DNA from 3 places in the Paenarthrobacter sp. CCNWLY172 genome. Region 3 is predicted to be linked to each of the others. Evidence: predicted binding sites of a transcription regulator. Region 3 holds the regulator's gene; each other region holds the start of a gene.
The links. Region 3 encodes Rex, which represses fermentation and respiration genes when NADH is low (regulators of the CRP and FNR family bind a similar motif). Its sites were predicted from a motif close to CTTGTGAANNNNTTCACAAG; they were not measured.
Positions count from the first base shown of each region.

Region 1 (5,506 bases), on a different contig from region 3:
CATAGTCTGATTTGGGGGCCCTGCCCTTGACCGGCAGCCGGTCCAAGGCATCGGCGGCCTTCTCGGCAGTCACCGGGGCGGCGCCGCGCACGGGTTTCATCCAGAGGGGGTTGTAAACGGGCGCTTCGTTGGGTCCTGCTACCCACGGATCTGCTGCGGAGAATTGGCCCGCGGTGAAAAACCAGGAAAGCGCCGCCACGATGGTTGCGGCAGCCAAGGCGAGAATCGTCCATGCTTGCCGGGATCTGCGGCGGGCGCGTTTGTAGGCAGACCAGGTGATACTCAAGGGACTCCGTCCAGTGGGGGCAGGCATGTCCTACGAGCGTAGGACAAGGCCCCGACAGAAAGAGCCGGTATCCACAGTGTGTAGGAGAAGTCACACCGTGGGGGCGGATCTCCGGGTTTATTGCTCGCGCAGCACGCGTTGGAGGTCCTCGGTTGCCAGCGCGAGGAGTGCCCGCAGTTGCTCCACCCGTTGGTCCGGGACGTCGCCGGAGGCGTTGGCCGCAACAGCCTGATCCAGGAGTTTTTGGGCTTGTTTGTGATTGGCTCGGGCTACGTCCAGTGCGTGTTCCAGTGCTGTTTCGTGCTCCAAAGTTGATTCATTTTCCATGAACCCATTTTGGTCAGGTTTCCCGGCTGATACCAGTGATTCAGCCGGGAAACCCGCGAATACTTACGGCTACTAGGCGCCGGCCGTTTCCAGAACGGCGATGGGAGCCACGACGTCGCGGGCAGGGAACGACGGCGGGTTGACGCCGGCCATTTCCTCCATGACACGGACAACCTGGCATGAGTAACCGAACTCGTTGTCGTACCAAACGTAAAGTACGAGGTTCTTGTCATTGGAGATCGTTGCCAGGCCGTCGACGATGCCTGCACGGCGCGAGCCGACGAAGTCCGTTGAGACAACATCGGGAGAATCGATGTAGTCGATCTGCTTCCGAAGATCGGAGTGCAAGGACATTTCGCGAAGGAAGTCGTTGACTTCGTCCCGGGTGGTGCCCTTTTCCAGGTTCAGGTTGAGGATGGCCATGGAAACATCCGGCGTGGGAACGCGGATGGCATTGCCGGTCAACTTGCCCTGAAGTTCCGGCAGAGCCTTGGCCACGGCCTTGGCGGCACCGGTTTCGGTGATGACCATGTTCAGCGCAGCGGAACGTCCGCGGCGATCGCCCTTGTGGAAGTTGTCAATAAGGTTCTGGTCGTTCGTGAACGAGTGCACTGTTTCCACGTGGCCGTGGATGATGCCGAACTTGTCATTGATGGCCTTGAGCACCGGTGTAATGGCGTTGGTGGTGCAGGAAGCAGCAGTGACGATCTTGTCATCGTCCGAGATGTCCTTGTGGTTGATGCCGTGGACGATGTTCTTGAGGTCGCCCTTGCCCGGAGCTGTGAGCAGGACGCGGGCAGCACCCTTGCTTTGCAGGTGCTGGGAGAGGCCCTCAGCGTCGCGCCAGCGGCCCGTGTTGTCGACTACCAGGGCGTCCTTGATTCCGTAGGCGGTGTAGTCCACCGTGGCGGGGTTGTCCGAGTAGATGACCTGGACCTGCACGCCGTTGGCAGTGATGGTGTTGGCTTCCTCGTCAACGCGGATGGTGCCCTCGAAGGAGCCGTGCACGGAGTCGCGGCGCAGCAGGCTCGCGCGCTTCACAAGATCATTCTCGGCGCCCTTGCGCACTACGATCGCACGGAGTCGAAGGCCGTGTCCGCCGCCGGCCTTTTCGATGAGGATGCGGGCCAGGAGACGGCCGATCCGGCCGAAGCCGTAAAGCACGACGTCGGTGCTGGTCCGGTCGTCAGCGCCGCGCTTGCCCACGATCTCGGCAAGTTCAGCGCGCAAGTACTCGTCCAGGGAGGCGCCATTGCCTTCTGCCCGGAACTTTTCGGTCAGGCGCGCGATGTCAATGGCTGCTGCGCCGAGTTCCAGCTCCGACAGGGCGTTCAGCAAGGGTGCGGTCTCTTCGAGCAGGAGCTCGTGGTTGCTCATCCGGCGGGCAAATCGGTGCGCCTTGAGGATGTTCATGGTGGACTTGTTGATCAGGCTGCGGCCATGGATGCTGGTGACCACGTTGTTTTCCCGGTACAGCCGGCCGATCACCGGAATCATGGCCTCGGCGAGAGCCTCCCGGCCCATCCACTTATCAAGACAAGAATCTGACGTCTGGCTCACAGAACTACCTTCCTTGGGTCAACCACATACGTCCTCGTATGCAGATGGCAGCGGCCGCCCGGAGTAGTCCTGCGGCACATGCGCCGGCGGGCTTCGGTCCACCCACAGCGCCTTGAACGAGAGCAAAGAAAATCCGCCGGCTGCGAACGCAGTCCCGGCGGCAGAACATCTACGTTCAGTAACCATTCTAGGGCGGAAGGAGGGGGCGTAGGCCGCCCAGGGGCGTGAAATCACTCACACGGCGCGTTTACGCGAGTCATAAATGGATGGGTCGACCGATACGCCGGGTTCTGTCATCCCCTACCGTTACCGGAAAGGGAGTGGCGGCCATCCATCTACGAACGCCGTTGCCGACGCCCTCCAGCAGCCTACCCGGACACTCGGGCGAGCAGCCCTCAAACGTGTCCTGTCTGGCCTTGCTCCGGGTGGGGTTTACCTAGCCTCCCCGGTCACCCAGGGAGCTGGTGGTCTCTTACACCACCGTTTCACCCTTACCTGCTGCTCCGCGATGAAAAACATCACGCAGCGCAGGCGGTCTGTTCTCTGTGGCACTGGCCTGCGGGTTACCCCGAGTGGGCGTTACCCACCACCCTGCTCTACGGAGCCCGGACGTTCCTCGAGCCACTTTCGTGACGCGCGACCGCCTGGTCGACCCATCCGCCGTCCAGTCTACCGGCGTTGGGACCGGCCAAAGTCCGGCGGTAATATCGACGGGTGCTGATTCTGCTGCCGCCTTCCGAAGGCAAGACCCCTGCCCCCAAAGGTCCCGTCATCGAGTGGGAGTCGCTGAGCTTTCCGGAGCTGAATCCTTACCGGGCAAAAGTGCTCGAGGCTTTGGGCACAGTGAGCGCACACGAGGACGCACTTTCCCTCCTGGGCGTCGGCGCCTCGTTGCGGGACGACGTCGAACGTAATACCCGGCTCCGTACCGAACCGGCAGCCCCTGCGCACCAGGTGTATTCGGGCGTGCTTTACGACGCCCTGGGCTATAACAGCATGACGCCAATCCAGCGCCGTAAGGCCACTGAATCCATTCTGGTGGTGTCCGCCCTCTGGGGCGCCATCGGCTTTGACGACCATGTGCCTGCCTACCGGCTGTCCATGGGAACGGCACTGCCCGACGTCGGACGCCTCGCCTCGTTCTGGAAGCCGCAGCTTAACGCCGCCCTCGCCTCACGTGCCGACGGCGAACTCATGGTGGATTGCCGCTCCAGCACCTATGCCGCTGCTTGGGCTCCCCCAGCCGCGCAGACGGTCAACGTCAACGTCTTCAATGAAGCCAACGGCAAGCGCACAGTGGTGAGCCACTTCGCCAAGCACACCCGCGGAGAATTGGCGCGGCACTTGATCACCCGGCGTGGCAAGGCGCCGGCAACCCCGGATCAACTCCTGAAGGCTGCCGGCGAAGTCTGGACGGCAGAACTCGTTGAGGGCACTTCCCGCAAGCCCCACGCGCTCAACATCGTCCTGTCCAGCTGAGTTCGGGCCGGCTAGCTGAGGCCCTGTCAGTTCCAGTCTGCCGAACGGACCAAGATAACGCCTGAGTCCGGGCAGAACACGATGTCATCTTCCGCGGCGGCTTTGACTTCGGCGAGGTCTCCCGGGCTGAGCATCATGCCGGATCCCTCGGATTTGCCGTGGAACAGCCGGGCAGCGCCCACTCCCCTCTTGGCAATGGTCTTCTCGTATACGGCCAGGAGGCCGGCATCCAAAGCCTCCGCAAAAGCCGCGCGCTGGCCCCGCACCACCGTCTCTTCAGCGGCGATCTCTGCGATCGCCTCATCGAGTTCTGCCCGGATGCTGCCGAAGGATCCCTGGATGTCATCGACGATCACCTGCTGGGCAGCCTGGCGTTCGCGCAACGTATCCAAGCGTTCCAGGATCTCGAGCTCGACGTCTTCAAGGTCAGAGCGGCGCTTATTCAGTGAGGCAATGTCGCTTTGGAGCGCCACCAGATCCTTGGACAGGCCGGTGCCGCTGTTGAGCCGGGTCTCGTCACGCTCAATGCGGGTGGCCACCTGCTCCACGTCGGCTTCCGCCCGGCGAAGTTCGGCCTCGGCGTCATGGACGGCAACTTTGGCTGCCCCCAGTTCGCCGTTGGCCACGCTCAGCGCATCCGTGAGGTCCGTGATCCGGGGATCCGTCTCCAGGACTTTCCGACGGCCGGCCAGCGACTTCAGCTTGGCATCCAGTCCCTGCAGTTCAAGCAATTTCAGTTGTTCTGCCGGTGCTGCTTTCGCCACGCTTACCTCCGCTTATCGATGCCGGGCCTGGAGATCAGTTCCGGCCGGACCGGCCCCATCCTGTTGAGACCGTCCGTATCCTTCTAGACTCTAGTCCCCGCCGGGAGTGAGTATGAAGTCCCAGGGATCGCTGTTGGTGCTGCTGACACGGATCTCGACGTCGTAGCCTTGGTCTGCGAGCACGTTGCCCAGCGCTTCTGCGGCGGCAGGCAGCCACAGCCACTCGCTGGCAAAGTGTGAAACGTCGATCAAATATGGCCGGCCATTGCTTGCACCCTCACGGGCTTCGGAGGCCGGGTGGTGGCGCATGTCAGCGGTCACGTATACGTCGGCATGGCTGGCACGAACGGCGTCGAACAAGCTGTCGCCGGCGCCGCCGCAGACGGCAACCCGCCGCACCAGCCCGTCCTTGTCACCGGCCACGCGGACGCCGCCGGCCACTGCAGGCAGCATTTCAAAGACCCTCGCCGCGAAATCACCGAGCGTGATGAGTTCCGGAAGGTCACCCACGCGGCCGATGCCCTCTTCAGGCAAGCCGTTGGCAGCCGGAGTCAGCGGCTCCACGTTTTCCAGTCCAAAGGCGTCAGCCAGGACGTCCGAGACTCCCCCGACTGCGGAGTCGCCGTTGGTGTGGACGGTCAGAAGGCCCGTTCCGGCCTCGATCAACCGGTGGACCGCCAAGCCCTTGGCAGAGGTGGCGGCCACGGAGTTCACCCCTTTAAGGAGCAGTGGGTGGTGGGTGATCAGCAGTCCGGCGCCCCACTCAATGGCTTCGTCGATGACAGCCAACGTGGGGTCTACTGCGAAGAGGACCTTGGTCACGGGGACGTTGGGGCGTCCCACCACCAAGCCAACTTCGTCCCAGTCCTCGGCCAGTGACTCGGGCCAGAGTTCTTCAACAGCAAGCAACACCTGGCCAAGCGTGGGGTCTCCGCCGGCGTCAACTGTTTCGTCCTCTTCAACTGCTTGGTCATCATCGACCGAATCCGCATCAGAAATACCGGTGTTTACTGCTTCCATGCTCTTATTCTTCCCTACTTCTTCCCTTCCACGGCGGATGAGGCAGTTCCGCCACCCGCAGGCCTGCCGG
Region 1 is NZ_JBBEGB010000014.1:64,763-70,268, forward strand. It holds gene WBN73_RS18630 (HNH endonuclease family protein) at 1-286, opposite strand, end outside; gene WBN73_RS18635 (hypothetical protein) at 404-613, opposite strand; gene WBN73_RS18640 (glyceraldehyde-3-phosphate dehydrogenase) at 686-2,173, opposite strand; RNA gene rnpB (RNase P RNA component class A) at 2,437-2,829, opposite strand; gene WBN73_RS18650 (YaaA family protein) at 2,888-3,652, shown strand; gene WBN73_RS18655 (zinc ribbon domain-containing protein) at 3,679-4,416, opposite strand; gene WBN73_RS18660 (Nif3-like dinuclear metal center hexameric protein) at 4,507-5,436, opposite strand.
Region 1: a site for Rex is predicted at 2,395-2,414, ahead of WBN73_RS18640 (glyceraldehyde-3-phosphate dehydrogenase). Genes of this name have one in related genera too.

Region 2 (5,506 bases), on a different contig from region 3:
GCATCAACAGGCTCGCCGTCCGGCGCCTCGCCTGTGACGGGAAGCGCGACGGCGGGAACTGGCGCCTGCGGCCATGGCACCACGGTGGGAGCTGCTCCGAACAGTTCGGAAGAATCAGCCCTTGGTACGTTCAACGGAAGCTTCCCGCGCGCCTGCTCTGCCGCCGCAGCGGTCCTTGCTGCTTCTGCCGCACGGGCTGCTTCGGCGGCTTTCGCTGCCTCTGCTTGGCGAGCCGCTTCGGCGGCCTTCTCAGCGGCGGCCGCTGTACCGGCGTCGAGCGCTGCCCTATCCGCCAACCCGGCGAGTTCGGCAATCATGGCGTCGATCGAGGCAACGTGGGCGGCGGTGGCTTCGTCGCGCTTGGCAGCAGCAAACTGCCCGGCGGCGGCGAACGCCCGAAGGTCAGCCCGGTTGCCCTCCAGCGCCACAGTGGCAGCCGCCCGCCGTTCCGCCCCCTTGTCCAGGGTGGCGTAGGCAAGGATGCGGTTGTCCAGGTCTTGCGCAGCAGCGAAACCATACTCAAGGAAATAGCGGACATCTGCGTGGTTGGCAGAGCCCAAGGCAATATCCGCGGCTTTGTTGACGTGACTGCCGCCCTGGGCCAGTAGTTGATAGACCCGCTGACGGTCCGCGCCGAACGCAGATACACCGCTTGAGTCCAACCTGACAGCCTCACCGTAGCCCGTGGTGACGAAGTCCTTGATGGCCGAATCCCCGCCCAACAAGGCAGTCGCGGCGGACTTCTTCACCTCAGGCGTGCCGACCAGTGCGAGATCCAGGGTGACCTGCCGGGCCTCCTTGATCAGTGCGTCAAGGTTGGCACCGGGAGCGGTGAGGGTCACCAGAAGTCCGGGCAATTCCTTGGCGGCTTTTGCAAAGGATTCCTTGAACGGCTTCTCGGAAGCCACGCTTGCGCTGTCCAGGACATTTCGCGGAACAGCCTGGGCACTGAGGAGATCACGATCAACACTCAGACGTGTTGTGTCTGCTTTCCGTGCAGCCGCAGCGGCGCTCCTGGCCTGTTCGACGGCGGTCTTCGCTCGGTCAGCTACTCCTGCGGCCCCGACGGGGTTGGCCTTGATGTCGTCCTTGACCTGCTGGAGCAGCGCAGTCACGGCGGCCGCCTCAGCGTGATGGTCGCCTGCAACGAACTGCCCATAGCGCAGGAAATCAGCCACGATCTCAGAGTCGTCGGTTTCCAGCGCTGCCTTGGCAGCAACAGAAACGGCAGGATTCCCGGAAGCAATGAGGCCATATGCCGATTGGCGGTCTGCCATCTTTGCCTTGTCCCTCCACCCGGTCAGGACGAACTGCTCCACGGCTTTTTCGCCTTCGTCGAGGCTTTTGGTCGCCTCCCGTTGAACGTGGACGTTGCCGTAGTGAAGGAAGTAGGTGGCCACGGTCCGGAGTTCACCCCGCCATGTTCCGGCCCAGCCTTCTGCGAGGAAGGCATCGATCTTGCCCGGATCACCGGTAGCAAGGATCTTCTGAGCGACGGAGCGAACATGCCCGCTCCCCCGCTCCGTCAGCTCGGTGACCAACTGCTTGCGGTCCGCTGCCAGCAGGGCGTCCTGTCCGCCGTCGACGAATGCCTGGACCGCACCTGCGCCGCCCACCAGGGCCGACGCCGCTGCTGCCCGGGCGGCCGGGCCACCCGTCCTCCACAGCTCAAGGACGCCCGCCGTGTCAGTGGCCCGCTGGACATACGGCAAAGGAGCCTGCGATGCGCTGGGAACCTCAAAATCGGGAATGTCGTACGCCTGCGCTGGGGATGCAAAGAGCAAAGACGCGCCAGCCACAACGGCAACAACGGCAGCGGCCCAACGGCTTCGAGTGTGACGAAGTACAGAAATCAAAAGTCCCCCATAAGGATGCGGTGGCAGCGCTGAATTCAAGGGGGCGAGGCTGAAAACGAGGGATGCCTGACCGTATTGATGAGCTGTCCGCGGTCATCATATCCGAACGAAGACTATGACTTTGACCACCCTCCCAAAACCGCCCCGTCAGTTAAAGCAGCCCCGTCAGTTAAAGCAGCCCTGTCCGTTACAGCGGCCCTGTCCGTCAAAGCAGCAGTGTCTGCGATCAAAGACACCAAACCCCCGTGAGTCCGATCACAAGAGGCCCAAAAGTGATCTGCTGGATAGCGATCCCCTCCCAAAGACGAGAAGGTTTTACTATGCAACAAACCAAGCTGGCCCCGGAGAACTCTGTCCTCCAGGCCGCGGGTACGGCGCTCAGCCGAGGCCTGAACGTCCGCCATATCCGCTTCATGGCCCTCGGATCCGCAATCGGCACGGGCCTCTTCTACGGCTCTGCTTCTGCGATTCAGAAAGCCGGCCCGGCCGTCCTGCTGGCCTACATCATTGGCGGCGCGGCCGTGTTCATGGTGATGCGCGCCCTCGGCGAAATGGCCGTCCGACACCCCGTGTCCGGGTCCTTCGGCCAGTACGCGTCGAAGTATCTGGGACCGTTCGCGGGATTCGTGACCGGGTGGACGTACGTGTTCGAGATGGCCATTGTGGCCATCGCCGACGTCACTGCCTTCAGTATCTATATGGGGTTCTGGTTCCCCCAGGTGGACAGATGGATCTGGGTGCTCGCGATCATTCTGTTCCTTGGCGCCATGAACCTGCTCAGCGTGAAGGTGTTCGGCGAACTTGAGTTCTGGTTCTCGCTCATCAAGGTGGTGGCGATCATCGCCATGATCGTGGGCGGTGCAGCGATTGTGGTGTTCGGCTTCCAAACGGGCGACGGCGGCGGCGTGGCACCGGGACTGGGGAACCTTGTGAACCACGGTGGTTTCTTCCCGAACGGCTTCGAGGGGCTTCTGGCCGCGTTCGCCGTGGTGATGTTTGCCTTTGGCGGGATCGAAACCATCGGCATTACCGCGGGCGAAGCCACCAACCCCAAGAAAGTCATCCCGCAGGCCGTTAATACCGTGCCGGTCCGCGTGCTGCTCTTCTACGTGCTGACGTTGGGTGTGCTGATGAGTATCTTCCCGTGGAACGAGATCGGCAGCAGCGGCAGCCCGTTCGTGCAGATCTTCGACGGCCTGGGCATCCCGGCCGCACCGCACATCCTCAACGCCGTAGTCATTACCGCCGCGCTCTCCGCTATCAACAGCGACATCTTCGGAGCCGGCCGCATCCTGTTCGGCCTCGCTCAACAGGGTCACGCACCGAAGAGCTTCAGTAAGATCTCGCGGCACGGCGTTCCGTGGATGACAGTGGTGATGATGGGCTGCATCCTGCTGGTTGGCGTGGTGCTGAACGCCGTGATTCCCGAGGACGTCTTTGTGCTCATCGCATCGATCGCCACCTTTGCCACTGTGTGGGTCTGGGTGATGATCCTGGCGTCACACGTGGCCATGAAGCGGGAAATCAAGCGCAAGGGGCTGCCGGCGTCGGAATTCGGTTCTCCGCTGTGGCCTGCTGCGTCCATCCTGACCATGGCCTTCATGGCGATGGTCATCATCATCCTCGGCGTTTTCGAGGACACCCGGGTAGCCCTGTATGTCGGCGGTACCTGGTTGGTCCTGCTGTTCGTGGCCTACAAACTCTGGGTCCGCGGTGGCGGCCTGCGCCGGGCAGAACTGGTGGACGAAACCGCCTGATTCACTGCGCCGAAACGACAGTTAATGCCAATGTTCACGCGGAACATTGGCATTAACTGTCGCCCCGCGAGGGGGTCAAGCTCAGATGGCAGCAGCTGCGGAGCGCACGGCCTCGGACAAGGCAGTTGCCGGGCGCCCGATCAGTTTCCGGAGATCACCGGTGGTCACCAAAAGATCGCCACGGCCAATGCCCAGATCGGTATCCGCCAGGATCTGCGCGAAGCCTTCGGGTACCCCTGCGCCCGTCAGGAGATCGGCGTACTGGTCTGCCGGGAGGTCCCGGTATTCGATTGATTTGCCTGATGCAGCGCTGATTTCGGCGGCCAACTCGTCCAAGGTAAAGGCCTCATCCCCGCCCAATTCGTAGATCTTCCCGGCTTGGTGCTCCGCGACCAGGACCGCGGCTGCGGCCTGCGCATAGTCTGCGCGGGAAGCACCGCTGACCTTGCCGTTTCCGGCGCTGCCGGCAAGCGCTCCCTGGGCAAGCGTTCCCGGCAACTGGTCGGTGTAGTTCTCGATGTACCAGCTGTTGCGAAGGAGGGCAAAGGGGACGCCTGATTCCTTCAGGATGGATTCCGTGGCCTGGTGCTCTGCGGCCAGCTTCATGCGGGTGGTGTCTGCGTTGGCAATGCTGGTGTAGGCCAGAAGTTCCACGCCCTCGGCCTTTGCTGCCTCGATGACCGTGCGGTGCTGCTCTACCCGCTGACCGACGGCGCTTCCCGAAATAAGAAGGACCTTGGTGGCTCCCTTAAGCGCTTGGGCCACCGAAGCGGGGTCGTCGTAGTCCATTGCAGCCGCGCGAACGCCGCGGGCAACAAAGCCGGACAGCTTTTCGATGGAGCGCCCTGTGGCAACAATGCTGTCAGCGGGGACATTGCGCTCAAGGAGGGCCTCTATGACGTGGCGGCCCAGCTGGCCTGTTGCTCCGGTAATGACGATGCTCATGACTGGTTCCTTTCAAGGAAGTTAATGGGTCGGTCATCGATCACAACCACCCCTTCCGCAGATAACTTCCCGAAAGAGAGTACGCACTTTAAGGTAAGGTACTGACATGAAAGTAAGTACCCTCTTGACTCCCCTCCCGGCCGGCGTCGCGGACGGTGTCTTCCCTGCCGGCTGCCCCAGCCGAACGGTGCTGGACCACATCACCAGCAAATGGGGAGTGCTGGTCCTGCTTTCGCTGTCCGAGGGAGATCAGCGATGGAGCGAACTGCGCCGACGCGCTGAAGGCATCAGCGAAAAAATGCTGGCCCAAACCCTGAAAACGCTCGAACGGGACGGACTTGTACGCCGCGATGCACAACCCGTCATCCCGCCGCGCGTGGATTACAGCCTGACTGAACGCGGCCGCGAGCTCACGGCACTGCTTATCCCCCTGGTGACCTGGGCATACGACAACGCCGAGGAAATCATCGGCGGCCAAAGTTAGCCCGGCTGACCAGCGGACGCGGCCTACCGGGCCGACCAGCCGCCGTCCATGGTGTAGCTCGCCCCGGTGACCATGCCGGCGTCGTCGGAGGCCATCCACGCGGCCAGCGACGCAACTTCTTCCACCTCCACCAGGCGCTTCACCGCGGACTCCGTCAGCATCACCTTTGCCAGGACTTCGGCCTCGGGGATGCCGTGGAGACGGGCCTGATCGGCGATCTGCTTCTCCACCAGCGGCGTTCGGACGTACCCGGGGTTGATGCAGTTGGACGTGACACCGCGCTCGCCACCCTCCAAAGCCGTGACCTTGCTGAGTCCCTCCAGCCCGTGTTTGGCGGAGACGTACGCACTCTTGTAGGCCGAGGCCCGGAGCCCATGGACCGACGAAATGTTGATGATCCGTCCGAACCCGTTGGCGTACATGTGCGGGAGTGCGGCCCTGATGAGGAGGAACGGAGCCTCCAG
Region 2 is NZ_JBBEGB010000009.1:2,421-7,926, forward strand. It holds gene WBN73_RS14765 (ALF repeat-containing protein) at 1-1,856, opposite strand, end outside; gene WBN73_RS14770 (amino acid permease) at 2,177-3,613, shown strand; gene WBN73_RS14775 (SDR family oxidoreductase) at 3,695-4,558, opposite strand; gene WBN73_RS14780 (winged helix-turn-helix transcriptional regulator) at 4,665-5,042, shown strand; gene WBN73_RS14785 (3-hydroxybutyrate dehydrogenase) at 5,066-5,506, opposite strand, start outside.
Region 2: a site for Rex is predicted at 2,099-2,118, ahead of WBN73_RS14765 (ALF repeat-containing protein). Genes of this name have one in related genera too.

Region 3 (5,506 bases):
TAAGGAACTTTCGTGGGTTCAGTTATTAAGAAGCGCCGCAAGCGTATGGCCAAGAAGAAGCACCGCAAGCTGCTTCGCAAGACTCGCCACCAGCGCCGCAATAAGAAGTAGAGATACTTCACCAAGCGTGAATGCCCGTTGCCTCTCGAGGTGGCGGGCATTTTTGCGTCCCCGACGCTCTCTCACATCCCTCGGGTTTGGTGGGGTTCCTCTCTCAGGTCCCTCGGGTTTGGTGGGGTTCCTCTCTCAGGTCCCTCGGGAGAAACCCGAACTGACCGCGGGGTCCCGCCATGCTGATCCAAGAGCGCTCTTGATCTTCTGCGTGGCTGACGAAAAGTTGTCCGCCAAGTCATCCCTTCCGAATTTCAGGACCGTCCAGCCTGCTGCTTCGAACGCCTTGTCGCGTCGCCGATCGCTAAATATCTGTTCGCGCCCAAGGTGATGGCCGCCGTCGTACTGTATTGCTACCCGCCGGCCACGGAAGCCCAAGTCCGCGGACGGCGAAAAAGGATCGTTCGGGCGGAGTAGCACCTGCAACTCCGGTTCGGGGATACCGGCGTCCAACATTGCCAAGCGGAGCAGTGACTCGGGCGCGGAGTCGGAGCCAATACGCATGAGCTCCAATGCTTCTCGTGCCCTGACGACGCCCTGTAGATTGCGGTGCCTGCCCACCAGCCCGCGAAGTGCCTCCAGCGTGGTGAACGGTTTATCGCGTGCTTCGAAGTCCGGCCTGGGTCTGCGAATGAGCTCGTCACCCATGCAGACCAGGTCGGCGAGCGGAAGGCGTCTTGCAAGATCCAACCAGGTACGCGACCGAGTGCTGATCCGGATGCCCTGAACATTCTCGATCTCGTCGGCGGAGGCCACTACCGTGTGTCCGATTACGCCTTTGCGGCGGACGGACGGGAGATGCCTCGGCTTGCTGAGATGCAATTCATTGGAATCAGACAGCCACGGTGGAAGGCACACGCCATGTAGCCTCGCAGCCGTTACATGGGATATCCAGGCCCCTGGACTTGCGGCTGACAGTGACCTTGCAGCCGCCGATAGCTCAAAATCCCAATCCGATGGACGGTAAAGGCCCCGGCTCACCCCATCTATTCCTACACGATTCCACAGGTGCGATTGCTTCAGGCCTGCGGCCTCGGCCTCGTCAATGGTGAATGGTGCGTTGGTCAGTCGGGGCGGAAGGGGCCTGGCGTTCTGCATATCTGGCATTCTCGCCCAGAAACGCTTGAGTCATCGTAAGTTATCCACAGGCTCGTTGAGGCCATCGAGGGATGTGAGAGAGGGTTCGGGTCAAGCCCGAGGGATGTGAGAGAGGGCCCGGGTCAAGCCCGAGGGATGTGAGAGAGGGTCAGATGCGGGGGCCGCGGAACCTTGAGAAACCCCGCCACAGGCCGTAGACCGCCCCGCCAACCGTGGCGGCCTTGAGCCCAAGCGTTGCTGCGCGGCGACCGGAACGGAAGTCGTACACGGGCCAGTTGTTCTCGCGGGCGTGCCGGCGCAACCTGGCGTCCGGGTTGATCACCACGGGATGACCCACCATGGTGAGCAAAGGTATGTCGTTGGCGGAATCGCTGTACGCCCAGCAATGATCCAGATCCAGGCCCTCACGATCGGCGACGAGCTGAACTGCGACTGCCTTCGCCGGCCCGTGCAGGATGTCGCCCACAAGTTTCCCTGTGTACATGCCACCTTCCACTTCACCCACGGTGCCAAGGGCGCCGGTGAGTCCGAGCCTGGTGGAAATGACCGTGGCCACCTCGATGGGTGTAGCCGTGACGAGCCAGACCTTGCGTCCAACCCTGAGATGCTGTTCCGCGAGGGCCTTGGTCCCCGGCCAGATCCGCGACTCGATCATTTCGTCGTAGACCTCTTCACCCAGGGCCTTGATGTCATCCACAGTGATGCCGGCAGCAAGGGTAAGCGCGGAGTCGCGGACCGAGTGGACGTCTTCCATGTTCTCGCCGCGCATGACGAATTTGAACTGCTTCCAGGCGAAGCCGGCCGCTTGCGACAATGTGAAGGCCTTGCGTTCGTACATCTTGCGGGCCACATGGAAGAGGCTGGCGCCCTTCATCAAGGTGTTGTCGACGTCGAAGAAGGCGGCCTCGCCCGTGCGCTTCTGCACGTTGGCCTTCTGCACTATGGGCTTCTGCACCAAGGCATCTGCGACCACGGCGGCGTTCTTCTCCTCGGGCATGCCTTGAGTCTAGTCAATCGCCGCGGTCCGCGTTCGAGGGCGCACGGTGGCGTCACAGAAGGGCTCGGGATGTGAGAGAGGGTTGGCCGGAAGGGCTCGGGATGTGAGAGAGGGTTGGCCGGAAGGGCTCGGGATGCGAGAGAGGGTTAGCCGGAAGGGCTCGGGATGTGAGAGAGGGTTGGCCGGTACCTTTGAGATATGGCTATTCCCGACGTCGTTCTCCTCACCAAAGCTGACTGCCACCTGTGCACCGCGGCGCGTGCCGCCGTCGAGCGTGTCACTAAAAGTCTTGGCGTGCAGTGGAAGGAGCAGCTGATCGACGGCGACCCCCAACTGCAAGAGCGCTTCGCGGAAGAGATTCCCGTGGTGCTGGTGGACGGCGTCCAGCGAGATTTTTGGAAGATTGACGAGGAACGGCTCACCCGCACCCTGAAGAAGGTCCTGGAGGGCTGAGGGGTTACCCGTTGGTAATGGCTTTTGTTGAGTCCGCCCGGGGGTCATAGAGTGGAACAACAAAGCGACGCAATGGAGAATACCGTGACTGCGCTGGAACCGTCCCCGGAGGCTGCAACCGGGGACAACGAACCTGCCACAAAGCAGATCCCGCCCGCGGCCGTGGCCCGGATGACGCTCTATTTGCGCGCGCTCAACTCCCTGTTGGCCGAAGGCGTGGAGCGGGTTTCGTCCGAAGCATTGGCGGAAGCCTCAGGTGTCAGCTCGTCCACCCTGCGCAAGGATCTTTCCTATGTGGGCTCGTATGGGACGCGCGGTGTCGGCTATGAAGTCCAGTACTTGAGCCGCCACATTGCCGCCGCCCTGGGTCTGACCCATGACTGGAAAGTTGCCATCGTGGGCGCAGGTAACCTCGGCAAGGCCCTGGCCCGGTATGGCGGCTTTGAGTCCCGCGGCTTCGACGTTGTAGCCATCTTCGACGCCGACCCCATGGTGATCGGTAACGAAGTAGGGTGGCTTCGCGTCAGCGACTCCGCGGAGCTTGAGCGGGTCCTTGAACGGACCCACACCAACATGGTGGTGCTGGCCCTGCCCGCCACCGTAGCGCAGGCTGTATGCGACCGCGTGATTGCCGCCGGGATCCGGAGCATCCTCAGCTTCGCGCCGGTGCTGTTGCAGGTTCCTCCGCACGTGAACCTCCGCAAGGTGGACATGGCCACGGAACTCCAGATTTTGGCGTACCACGCACAACGGGCGCAGACACCGGGCCAGGCTGTTTAGCCTTCGCCGGGTCCGCGCCCGCGTTTGAAGCGTCTTGAACTCTGGGTGTTTAGCGGCCGTACGGGTTCTGGTACGGGTTGCCGAAGGGCTGCGCCTTGCGGAAGTACGGGGCCGACGCCGGCAGGTACAGCATGACGATCGCCGCGACTCCCAGCAGGATCACGATGAGCTGCAGGATGCCGTAGGTGGCACCGAACTGGAACAGGCCGGTGAGGCCCAGGACGGAGATGGCGGCGAAGACGGTGCCCAGGATCCGTGCCCAGTTCTTGCCCTTGCGGACGGGGAAAGCGACCAAGGCGTAGAGACCGAGGGCCAGAACAGCGCCTACGACGGCGCTGACGCCGATCACACCGCGCATGCCTTCCATGGACCCTTCGGGGAGGTCCGTACCCTGCTGGCTTGCCTGCTGGTTCATGGCGCTGATGAAGGCATCAGCACCAGTGGTGGCCAACAGAAGCGAGCTGATAGCGGAAAGAATGCCGGCGGCAACGATCATCCAGAAGGCGTAGTTAACCATGGGCGGCACAGCGGTGGGACCGGGCTGCTGGCTGGGCCAGTTGGTGTCCTGTCCGTACTGCGGAGCGCCGGGAGCCTGGCCGTACGGGGATGACTGCTGGCCGTACTGCGGCGCGGCGGGGCTTTGCTGGCCGTACTGCGGCGCGGCGGGGCTTTGCTGGCCGTACTGCGGCGCGGCGGGGCTCTGCTGGCCGTACTGCGGCGCGGCTGGCTGGGTGCCCGGCTGCTCGGGCTGGTTGGCATCGCCCGGGTTTGACGGCGGGTAGGGAGGGTTGCTCATGGCATTCCTTTGCTTGTTCGACTGCTGGTGCGGCCGCCGGGATCAGCAAAATGACCCTGCCCCCAGCGTGGTTCTGCTTCCACCGTACCTCCAGGGTCTGACCCTGCAGGTGATCCCACGCAGGTATTTCCGGCTCACGGCAAAAATCATCATGTTGGCTTACGCCTTCATGATGAAAGCCGCGGCAATCCGACAGGATTTACCGCGGCCTTCAGCCTGTATTGGCGCCGATAAGGCACGACGACGGCAGTTGCGTCAGCGCTAAGCGTGGCCCTTGACTGCCTTGAACCAAAGTTGGGAATTCGGAAGCCACATCAGGACTACGGCTACGGCGCTGACGAGGAAGCCGAACCAGTTGCTGCCAAGGCCCGTGCTGGAGCCGCCGGCACTGGCCGCACTGAAAATGGTGAGGAGCAAGGAGATGCCGGCCACGATGGTGAGGGCGAGGCGGGCCCACTCTTTGCCTTCCTTCATCTTCATCGCAAGGACTACCTGTGCCGCTGCCACCGCCAGGCTGAGGATGAGGATGATCAGCAGGATGGCTGCAACGCCAGGGGCGAAAGCGAAGAGGGCAATGATCGCGAAGAATCCGATCAGCCCGAACAGCAGGCCAAGGAGTCCGGAGATCACCCAGATGAAGTATGAAACCTTCAGCTCGGTGGGGAGGCCCTGGGTCTTGAACATTCCCGAGAATCCGCCCTGGGGCATGACGTCGTTGAAGTTGCGGGGCCCGTCAGTGGGCATCTCGAAGTGGAAACCAGGCTGCCCCGGGGCTGGCTGCCCCGGGCCAGGCTGCGGTGGGCCAGGCTGCGTGGGGCCGGGCTGTGAATATTGTCCCGGTTGCGACGGCGGCTGGTAACCCTGGGGTGGCTGGTAGCCCTGCGGAGGCTGGTAACCCGCAGGAGGAACATTGCCGGGCTGCGGAGGCTGGGAGCCGGGCTGCTGTGGCTGTGGTGCTTCGTCTGGGGTACTCATGGCATCACTGTAGACCGCAGGTTGAAGGTTGCATAGGAACTTCGGAGCCAACTCGCAGGTAAATACAGGCTGTTTGCCGAACAATTGCGGGGTGACTTCCGGATATGCGAAACGGCGCCCCCACACAGCCGGGGACTGTGGGTGGCGCCGTTGGGGTGAATCCGCGTCTGGAGAGAGGGCCTATGCGGCGGCCGGTGCGATGAAAGCGAGTTCCAGGTTGATGACAACCTTGTCGCTGACCAACACGCCACCGGCTTCGAGAACGGCATTCCAGGTGAGGCCGAAGTCCTTGCGGC
Region 3 is NZ_JBBEGB010000001.1:108,808-114,313, forward strand. It holds gene WBN73_RS00470 (30S ribosomal protein bS22) at 13-111, shown strand; gene WBN73_RS00475 (endonuclease domain-containing protein) at 247-867, opposite strand; gene WBN73_RS00480 (HAD family hydrolase) at 1,358-2,206, opposite strand; gene WBN73_RS00485 (glutaredoxin family protein) at 2,405-2,659, shown strand; gene WBN73_RS00490 (redox-sensing transcriptional repressor Rex) at 2,732-3,439, shown strand; gene WBN73_RS00495 (hypothetical protein) at 3,489-4,235, opposite strand; gene WBN73_RS00500 (hypothetical protein) at 4,497-5,210, opposite strand; gene WBN73_RS00505 (YceI family protein) at 5,391-5,506, opposite strand, start outside.